4 regions of the Virgibacillus saliphilus genome follow, and region 2 is predicted to be linked to each of the others. Evidence: riboswitches for the same ligand, from Rfam matches in the RefSeq annotation. Region 2 holds a riboswitch; each other region holds the start of a gene.
The links. Region 2 has a riboswitch for S-adenosylmethionine ahead of KFZ56_RS13330 (methionine ABC transporter ATP-binding protein). Riboswitches for the same ligand answer to the same signal wherever they lie in the genome.
Positions count from the first base shown of each region.

Region 1: another riboswitch for S-adenosylmethionine. It lies ahead of KFZ56_RS15180 (sodium:solute symporter family protein); the one in region 2 lies ahead of KFZ56_RS13330 (methionine ABC transporter ATP-binding protein).
Region 3: another riboswitch for S-adenosylmethionine. It lies ahead of KFZ56_RS15065 (LLM class flavin-dependent oxidoreductase); the one in region 2 lies ahead of KFZ56_RS13330 (methionine ABC transporter ATP-binding protein).
Region 4: another riboswitch for S-adenosylmethionine. It lies ahead of KFZ56_RS18575 (5-methyltetrahydropteroyltriglutamate--homocysteine S-methyltransferase); the one in region 2 lies ahead of KFZ56_RS13330 (methionine ABC transporter ATP-binding protein).

Region 1 is NZ_JAGYHC010000001.1:3,151,718-3,153,919, forward strand. It holds gene KFZ56_RS15180 (sodium:solute symporter family protein) at 1-840, opposite strand, end outside; SAM riboswitch class I at 960-1,064, opposite strand; gene KFZ56_RS15185 (carbon starvation CstA family protein) at 1,269-2,202, shown strand, end outside.
Region 2 is NZ_JAGYHC010000001.1:2,742,782-2,744,983, reverse strand. It holds gene gcvH (glycine cleavage system protein GcvH) at 1-44, shown strand, start outside; gene KFZ56_RS13340 (toprim domain-containing protein) at 264-617, shown strand; gene KFZ56_RS13335 (thioredoxin family protein) at 628-942, shown strand; SAM riboswitch class I at 1,022-1,133, shown strand; gene KFZ56_RS13330 (methionine ABC transporter ATP-binding protein) at 1,233-2,202, shown strand, end outside.
Region 3 is NZ_JAGYHC010000001.1:3,125,575-3,127,776, reverse strand. It holds gene KFZ56_RS15070 (carbohydrate-binding protein) at 1-675, shown strand, start outside; SAM riboswitch class I at 1,032-1,139, shown strand; gene KFZ56_RS15065 (LLM class flavin-dependent oxidoreductase) at 1,359-2,202, shown strand, end outside.
Region 4 is NZ_JAGYHC010000001.1:3,894,229-3,896,430, reverse strand. It holds gene KFZ56_RS18585 (pyridoxamine 5'-phosphate oxidase family protein) at 1-246, shown strand, start outside; gene KFZ56_RS18580 (D-glycero-alpha-D-manno-heptose-1,7-bisphosphate 7-phosphatase) at 315-836, shown strand; SAM riboswitch class I at 942-1,047, shown strand; gene KFZ56_RS18575 (5-methyltetrahydropteroyltriglutamate--homocysteine S-methyltransferase) at 1,113-2,202, shown strand, end outside.

The sequences.
Region 1 (2,202 bases), 410 kb from region 2:
AATCCCGAATAAAACACCACCGACAATAAATGGAACTGCCATAAATCCGGCCATGATTAAGCCTCTTTGCCCTTCTTCAGGTGTTCGTGAAGAAAGTGCCATCTGGAAAGCGGCTTGAGCAAGAATAACATTTACTAGAAAAGTTCCAAACCACACAACGATTACTTGCAGCCCAGCGCTACCAAGATTAAACATGGCTGGTCTTTCGATAGCAAGTGCACGCAGGCCATCGATTCCAGGATTTAAGAAAAAGGCAATGATACCAATAATAATCATTAGTCCAAATAATACGATGTTCATCGTTTGTGTAAAGGCAATGGACCACATACCGCCAGCCTGCAGATAAACAAAAAGCAGCATTGCGGTAAAAGCTACAGATAGAGGCAGCGAAATCCCAGTAAATACATGAATAGCGGAGGCAAATGCAATCGCAGTAGCAACCGACCACATTGGAAACGCAAAGGCGGTAATAGCCCCGGAAATTCCCTTTGCAGTCCGCCCATATTTATCACCAATCATGCCAGAGACAGTAACAAGCATTTTTTTACGGAATGAACGAATGATTAAAAAGGCAATAATAAAAATTTGAACCATTTCTGCTACTCCATACCAAACTGCTGATATCCCGCTTAAATACGAAAGCTCAAGAATGGAAATATATGTGGATCCGGAAAATAATCCAGTTATACAAAATGCCACAATCCATTTATTGAAATTTCGATTACCGACAAAATAGCTATCTTTTTTAGTTAAACGCCGCTTCGCAAACTGACCGGCAATTATCAATGAAAAAGTATAGCCAATAGCAAGAGCGATAATCCATACTCCATATTCTGTCATATTGTTTCTCTCCTTTTTTGCTTATTATTTAGCCGTTTTTTACCGAAACGGTTTCCTCTATCAAAACGAAAAAACCCTCTTCCACAATAAGAAGAGAGTTTGAATGGTCTGTACTCCTCCCCTTATCTTTCAGACGTCTGTCTGATGGAATTGGCACAGTACTCACAAAGAGCCCGCTGCCGAGGTATCAAAGGGCCATAACCCTCCACCTCTCTTGATAAGAAGTTCGTTTATGTAATTGTATATAATTTACAGTGTTTTGGTGATTAAGTCAACTGTATTTTTAAATTTTTTTGATTTCCATTCATAGAATTCATACACAATGAAAACGCATATAATTTTTAATGAAAATTACTTGATTTTTGTCGTTAATTAATGATATTATGCAAACGATTTCAATATCTATTTCAAACAACAGGAGGTAGCACATGTTAACCTTTTTCATATCTATTATTATATTAATTATTGCGTATTTTACATACGGGAAATGTATAGAAAAAATATTTGGAATAGATCAATCACGTCAAACACCTGCAATCGCTAACCACGATGGCGTTGATTATGTTCCAATGAAAAAGCAAAACAATGCAATGATTCAATTGCTTAATATCGCTGGAACAGGACCGATATTTGGCCCAATAATGGGTGCGTTATTTGGTCCGGTAGCTTTTATTTGGATCGTTCTGGGTTCCATTTTTGCAGGTGGCGTTCATGACTATTTGACAGGAATGATTTCCATTCGAAACAAAGGTGCTCATATTCCGGAACTTGCTGGTAAATTTCTAGGTAATTTTTCAAAGCATTTGGTCAATGCCTTTGCACTGTTACTACTTCTTTTAGTAGGAACGGTTTTTGCGACAACATCCGGCTCTCTCCTTCATGTTCTACTTGATGGCCAGATGGCGTTATGGATTATTTTAGCTCTTATATTTGGGTATTTCCTTTTATCTACTGTCCTGCCAATTGATAAAATTATCGGTAGAATATACCCAATCCTTGGTGCTATTCTCTTAATTGGTACACTTGGAGTTGGAATTACCATGTTTACTTCCGGTTATGGTTCAGCCATCCCTGAGCTTACACTGGAAAATATGCACCCGGATAATCTAGCAATCTTTCCCATGTTATTTTTAACCATAACTTGTGGTGCCTTGTCCGGATTTCATGCAACACAGTCACCGATTATTTCTCGCACTGTTCAAACGGAGTCACAAGGACGGTATATTTTCTACGGGATGATGATCACAGAAGCTGTTATAGCGATGATTTGGGCTGCTGCTTCCATGAGCCTTTTTCATGGAGAAAACCTTAACGCGTTGATTAATGCCGGTACTCCTTCTGCTGTGGTAAATGAGGTAGCGA
Region 2 (2,202 bases):
CGTCTGAACAATATAATGCGATTACGGACGAAGATGAAAGCTAATTCGTGCTTATAGTTACGAAAGACAGGCTGATTTACAACAATGAAAATAGTTGTATAGTCAGCCTTATTTGTATCACAGCTTTTTTCACGTATTGTAGCTTTTACACAAATGATCGAAACTGCGACGGTGTAAAAGCAAGGATCGTTTAGAAATAGCTTGATCATAAACACATGTATAGAAGCTTTTTTGGTTGATTTTATCAGGGGTGTTGTGGGATCATGGATCATGAAACAAATAAAGTTATTATTGTTGAAGGATTGACCGATAAAAGAGAAATCAAGAAGGTTCTTACAGAAGATGTCACGATTCTATGCACAAATGGTACACTTGGTGTTGAGCGTTTTGATGATCTTCTGGAAACCTATGATTTGGATAATAAAGATGTCTTTATCATGGTTGATGAAGACCCTGCAGGCATAAAATTACGGAAACAATTGAGGCGGGAGCTTCCACTTGCCAAACATTTATATGTCAGTAGTGAATACCGCGAAGTAGCAACAACTCCTGGACACATGCTTGCTGCTGCTCTGGTGCGTACGGGATTTGCGGTGAATCCAATTTTTTTAGTTTAGGGTGGTAGTTTTGCAAGAAATAACAAATGAGCTGTTAAAGCAAGAACGTTATCTATTATTTGTTTACACCCCTTTTTGTGGCACATGTCATCTGGCACAAACAATGTTAACGAAAATAGAATCCGTGCATAAAGAAGACATTTTTTATAAGATGAATGCATCCCTACATGCTACTTTTATGCAAGAACAGCAAATTGAGAGTGTTCCATGTCTCTTAATTAAGGAAGGCAATGAGATAAAAGAAAAAATCTATGCTTTTCACTCTATTGCAAATATCTATACGTATCTAACGGATTATAAGCCTGAGTTATTTGTGAAGAGTTGACTGAGAGAGAAAATAGAATTGACATAAAAAGCATAGCATGCTACGATCTATATCATTGATGAATAAAATGAAAATGTATCTCTTATCTTGAGCGGTGGAGGGACTGGCCCTACGAACCCGCGGCAACCTCGACATTTTTATGTCTGAAAGGTGCCAATTCCTGCAAAGTGTAATTCTTTGATAGATGAGGGAACGAAGGTAAAATTATAACGTCCTTCTGTTCTCTTACAGAAGGACGTTATTTATGTTTAGCAAGGCATTCGAAACTTGTATCAAAAGGAGGATGAGACGTGATTTCAATTAAGGGTTTGAGTAAATACTTTACAACAAACAATAAGAAAATAACAGCTGTGGATGATCTGACCCTTACCATAAAAGAAGGCGAAATATTCGGCGTAATCGGCTATAGTGGGGCCGGAAAAAGTACATTCGTTCGTTTGCTTAATCGTTTGGAAGATCCTTCCCGTGGTAGCGTAGAAATTGAAAATAGGGAAATAACGGAATTAAATGCCAAAGAGCTTCGCTTGGCTCGGCAGGAGATTGGAATGATTTTTCAGCATTTCAATTTGCTTTGGTCATGTACGGTGACGGATAATATTGTATTTCCACTAGAAATAGCTGGTGTTGCAAAGGGGGAACGCGAGGAACGTGTACGGGAACTCATTGATTTGGTAGGACTCTCTGGAAGAGAAAATGCATATCCATCTCAGCTAAGCGGGGGGCAGAAACAGCGTGTAGGCATTGCTCGTGCTTTAGCAAACAATCCGAAAGTGTTACTTTGCGATGAAGCAACTTCCGCACTGGATCCGGAAACGACCAATTCCATCCTCGACTTACTGGTTGATATTAATCAGCGACTGGGCCTGACCATTATCCTGATCACTCATGAAATGCATGTTATACGCAAAATCTGCAAACAAGTTGCGGTGATGGACGAAGGGAAAATTGTGGAACAAGGAGATGTATTAAACGTGTTCCTGCATCCAAAACAACCTGTGACAAAGAAATTCGTAGAACAGGTTATGGGTGCGAATGAGGATGATAGCATCTCTCATTTAATCCATACGTATGAGCAAGGAAGGATAATACGGCTTCATTTTATTGGTGAGACGACAAATCAGGCTTTGATAAGTCAACTTGCTAGGAAATTCGATCTCGACATAAATATACTCCAAGGTAAAATAACACAGACGCAAGCTGGTGCATACGGGACGTTATTCGTACAGGTTGTGGGAGATACAGTCGAAACGGATAAGGCTA
Region 3 (2,202 bases), 380 kb from region 2:
TCTGTCGTCTCAACGTTTACTTCCACTTTAGTGTCTGCGCCAGAAGAGGAAGTAGCTACCTCACAAATGGAGTATGAGATCGGAGAAACCATTGAAGTGAATTTTTATGTAGACGATCAGCCTTCCGAGAAAGATCAAGTCGCTATCTATCCGAAAGGAAGCGATCGAGAGGAAGATCCTATGCTCTGGGCCTATACCGGTTCCAATAGTCAAGAACCCGGGGAGGTCAAAAACGAAGGTACAATCTTTTTTGACGAGGAATCTGTCGTCTCCAGTGAATGGCCACTTCCTGCTGGAGAATATGAAGCTGTATTTCTGGCTGCTGGAGATGAAGAAAGAGCAACAACTTCCTTTAAAGTATTGGAATCAAGTGAATCAGCAAGCTTAAATGTGGAACCTAAGCAAAAATACGGTGAACCAATTAAAGTAGAATGGGAAGATGCTACTGGTTTTCCATATGATTGGGTGGGAATTTACCCAATCGACGAGTCACCTGACGATACAAACTCCTTACAGTGGCAGTATCTAGGAGGAGAACGTCAAGGTTCACTGTTCTTGGATGGTAGCTGGGGAAATACAGATGTGCTTGAACCGGGAGAGTACCGTATTTATATGTTTGAAAATGATGGTTATAGCATTCTTGCATCTACTGAAGTTACAGTGGTTGCTGAATAATAGAGAGGAGGTTGGGACAAAACAAACGTGTTTCATTAAAAAGACGAACATTATCAAACTTAGCGTAGGAAATATGCGGAGACTCCAGCGGGAGAAAAGGCATAGGTGAGACGCCGAAGTGCGATAGCAATCTTTTTTGCGAGGAGTGCTGCCCCTCGAAGCCACTTGCAATACGAAGCGCACAAGGGGGATCACCAGCCGCCCCAAGGTGCGCGAAGTATATTTCCGAAGTGATGTATGTTCGGAATTTATTTGTTAAAAATACTTTTGTCCCATCCTCATTTTTTATTAATTTCGTACTTGACAGTTTTTTCTGTATCCGTTATGATGTGTAGAAATCTTAAAAATTGAATAATTCCTTATCAAGAGTCGGGGGAGGAACTGGTCCTGTGATCCCGCAGCAACCGTTACGTAATCGTAGCACGGTGCTAATTCCAGCAAGCATTTCGCTTGAAAGATGAGACGTGTGTAAATAAATTTTAACCTCTTCCTCATCGGTAGAGGTTTTTTATTTGAAATTGTGCTAGCTGGTATTTCTAATGTGATACACGTATCTTTTAAGCCAAGTAATTCAATGAGAAAAGTAGTATTCATTTTAGGAGGTGAGCAGATTTAATATTTAAAACAGACCATACACAGGTAAGGGGTCATTAAAATCTATGAAAAAAGGAGTAGTTTGCTTTATGACAAAACAAATACATTTGAATGGATTCATCCAAAATTCACCTTCTCCGCATTCCATGGGATTATGGAAACATGAGTTGGATCAGGGAACAAGCCATAACAGGTTAGCTTATTGGACAGAAACAGCCCAGATTTTGGAACGTGGAAAATTTGATGCGTTATTTATTGCCGATGTACTTGGCACATACAGTGTTTATGGAAACAGCCATGGTGCGGCTGCTCGGCATGCAGTCCAACTGCCAGCGCATGACCCGTTAATCCCAATTTCGGCGATGGCTGCTGTCACGAAAAATCTGGGTTTTGCGCCTACGATCTCTGCGACCTATGCACAACCTTATTCACTAGCGCGACAGTTATCAACGCTTGATCATTTAACTGAAGGCAGAATTGCGTGGAATGTGGTGACATCGTATCTGGAAAGCGAAGCAGTTAACCTTGGACTAAAGACTCGTCTGCCCAAGGAACTTCGCTACGACCGTGCGGACGAATTTTTGAATGTTGTTTATAAGTTATGGGAGCACAGCTGGGACAATGATGCAGTTGTTCATGATAAAGAAAATGATACCTATGCAGATCCGGATAAAGTACAGTTGATCGATCATGAAGGTGAATTTTTCAATGTGCCGGGTCCTCATTTAGTAGAACCGTCACCTCAGCGCACTCCGGTTCTTTTTCAAGCAGGGGCTTCTCCAAAGGGGAGAGACTTTGCTGCCAAACATGCCGAAGCGGTGTTTACCAAAAATCATTCATTGGAAGCTTTAAAAGCTTATGTTGCCGATATACGAAAGCGGACAGTGGAGCAGGGTAGGAGACATGAGGATGTACTTGTTTCTCAGTTGATTC
Region 4 (2,202 bases), 1.2 Mb from region 2:
GCGAATCCTCACACCCATATTCTGCTTGGATATGAGGGTGAAGGGTTTGGGGATGAATATGTGGAATATGAAGGAAAGATTTCCTTTACGAATTCGGATGATCTGAAAAAGGAACTCTGGAATGATACGATGAAACTTTATTTTGAAGGCCCGGAAGATCCGGAACTTGTATTGTTGGAGATCAATCCAATCGCTATACGGGTCATGAATAAAAAGGGAGAGGCTCCGAAGGAATTGGAGTTATGATTCAGTTGATAAACATACGCATTGGTTTTTAAGAAATGGGTATGTTTATATGGAAAGAAGGTAAAGTCATGAGTATCGGTATGTTTCTAGATCGTGATGGTGTCATCAATGAAGTACTCACGAATCGGGTGAAGTATGTGAACACACCAGAGGATTTTTATTTGCTGGATGGGGTTGGAGAGGCGATTAGGTGTTTTAATATGCGTGGATTTAAAGTTTTCGTCGTAACGAATCAAGGAGGAATTGGACTTGGCTTGATGTCACAATCAGAATTGTATGCGATACATAAAAAAATGGAAGCTGATCTAGCCACATTCGGTGCAAGACTGGATGATATCGCTTATTGCCCCCACAAACCACACGCGAATTGTGCATATCGTAAACCAAATCCGCAAATGATCTTGGATTTGGCGAAAAAACATGATATTGATTTAGAGAAAAGTTATATGGTGGGCGACCGCGCGTCGGATATTCAAGCAGGGAAGGCAGCAGGATTAAAAACAATGATTATTGGAAATCGGCAAGAGACGAAAGCAGATGCAGACATGTTTTTTCCGGATCTTATTTCTGTTGCGAAGTGGTTAGGGTGACGCTGCCCTTTGCTATTCATATGGTGAGGGTTATCCGTGCTTCCTTGCTTTTTATCTGTAGAAATGCTATGATTGCTACAGTAATTTCAAATAATTCAGTAATGATTCTTATTAAGAGAGGCTGAGGGACTAAGCCCAATGACGCTTCAGCAACCTGTTATGTTAACAAGGTGCTACTTCTAGCAAGTTGAGGAAACTTGGGAGATAAGAAGATATCGCATAACAATGCTTCTTCTTCATCGAAGAAGCTTTTTTAATTTAAAGGGAGCAGATATAATGACAACAAAATTAGAGCACAAGGCGCCATTTAAAGCAGACCATGTAGGTAGTTTTCTAAGACCGGAACGTCTTAAACAGGCGAGAGTCCAAAAAGCGAAAGGGGAGATTTCTGCCCAGCAGTTGCGTATCATCGAGGATGAAGAGATAAGCAACCTTGTTGAAAAGCAGAAGGCAGCAGGACTGACGTCGATTACGGATGGGGAATTTCGTCGTTCCTGGTGGCACTTTGACTTCTTGGAAAAACTAACAGGTGTGGAAGGATTTGAAGCAGATACAGGCTTGAAATTCGATGGTATAGAAACGACAGCACGCGGGATTCGTGTCATCGGAAACGTTGATTTTAATGAAGATCATCCTTTTCTGGATCATTTCAAATTTTTGCGAGGGAAGGTAGGCGACTATCATGTTGCCAAGCAGTCCATTCCAAGTCCGAATATGCTCTTCATGCGAGCGGTGATTGATGATGAAGTGTACGGTGATATGGAGGATCTGTTGAGGGATTTGATCAATGCCTATAAAAAAGCGATTCAGGCCTTTTATAATGCTGGATGCCGTTATTTACAGCTTGATGATACGTCATGGGCTTCCTTTTTATCGGAAGAGGGAGAACAATCGATTCGCAGGAAAGGGTATGAGCCTTTCGAATTGCAAAAAATTTGTCAACGTGTGATTAATGAATCGATAGCCGAACGTCCGGATGATCTTCTGGTTACCATGCATATTTGTCGGGGGAATTACCGTTCCCATTATTTCAGTTCAGGTCCGTATGATAAGGTATCACAGACGATATTCGGCGGTCTTCATGTTGACGGACTTTTTCTCGAATTTGACGACGCGCGTTCCGGTGGATTCGAACCGCTGAAACATATAAACAGGGACGATCTGTATATTGTTTTAGGTTTAGTTACATCCAAATTTCCAAAGCTGGAACGTAAAGATTTAGTCAAAGAGCGGATTGCTGAGGCGGCCAGTTACCTATCCTATGATAACCTTTGTCTCAGTCCGCAATGTGGCTTTGCATCGACTGAAGAAGGTAACAATTTAACAGAAGATCAGCAATGGGATAAGATTCGCCATATAGTAAAAA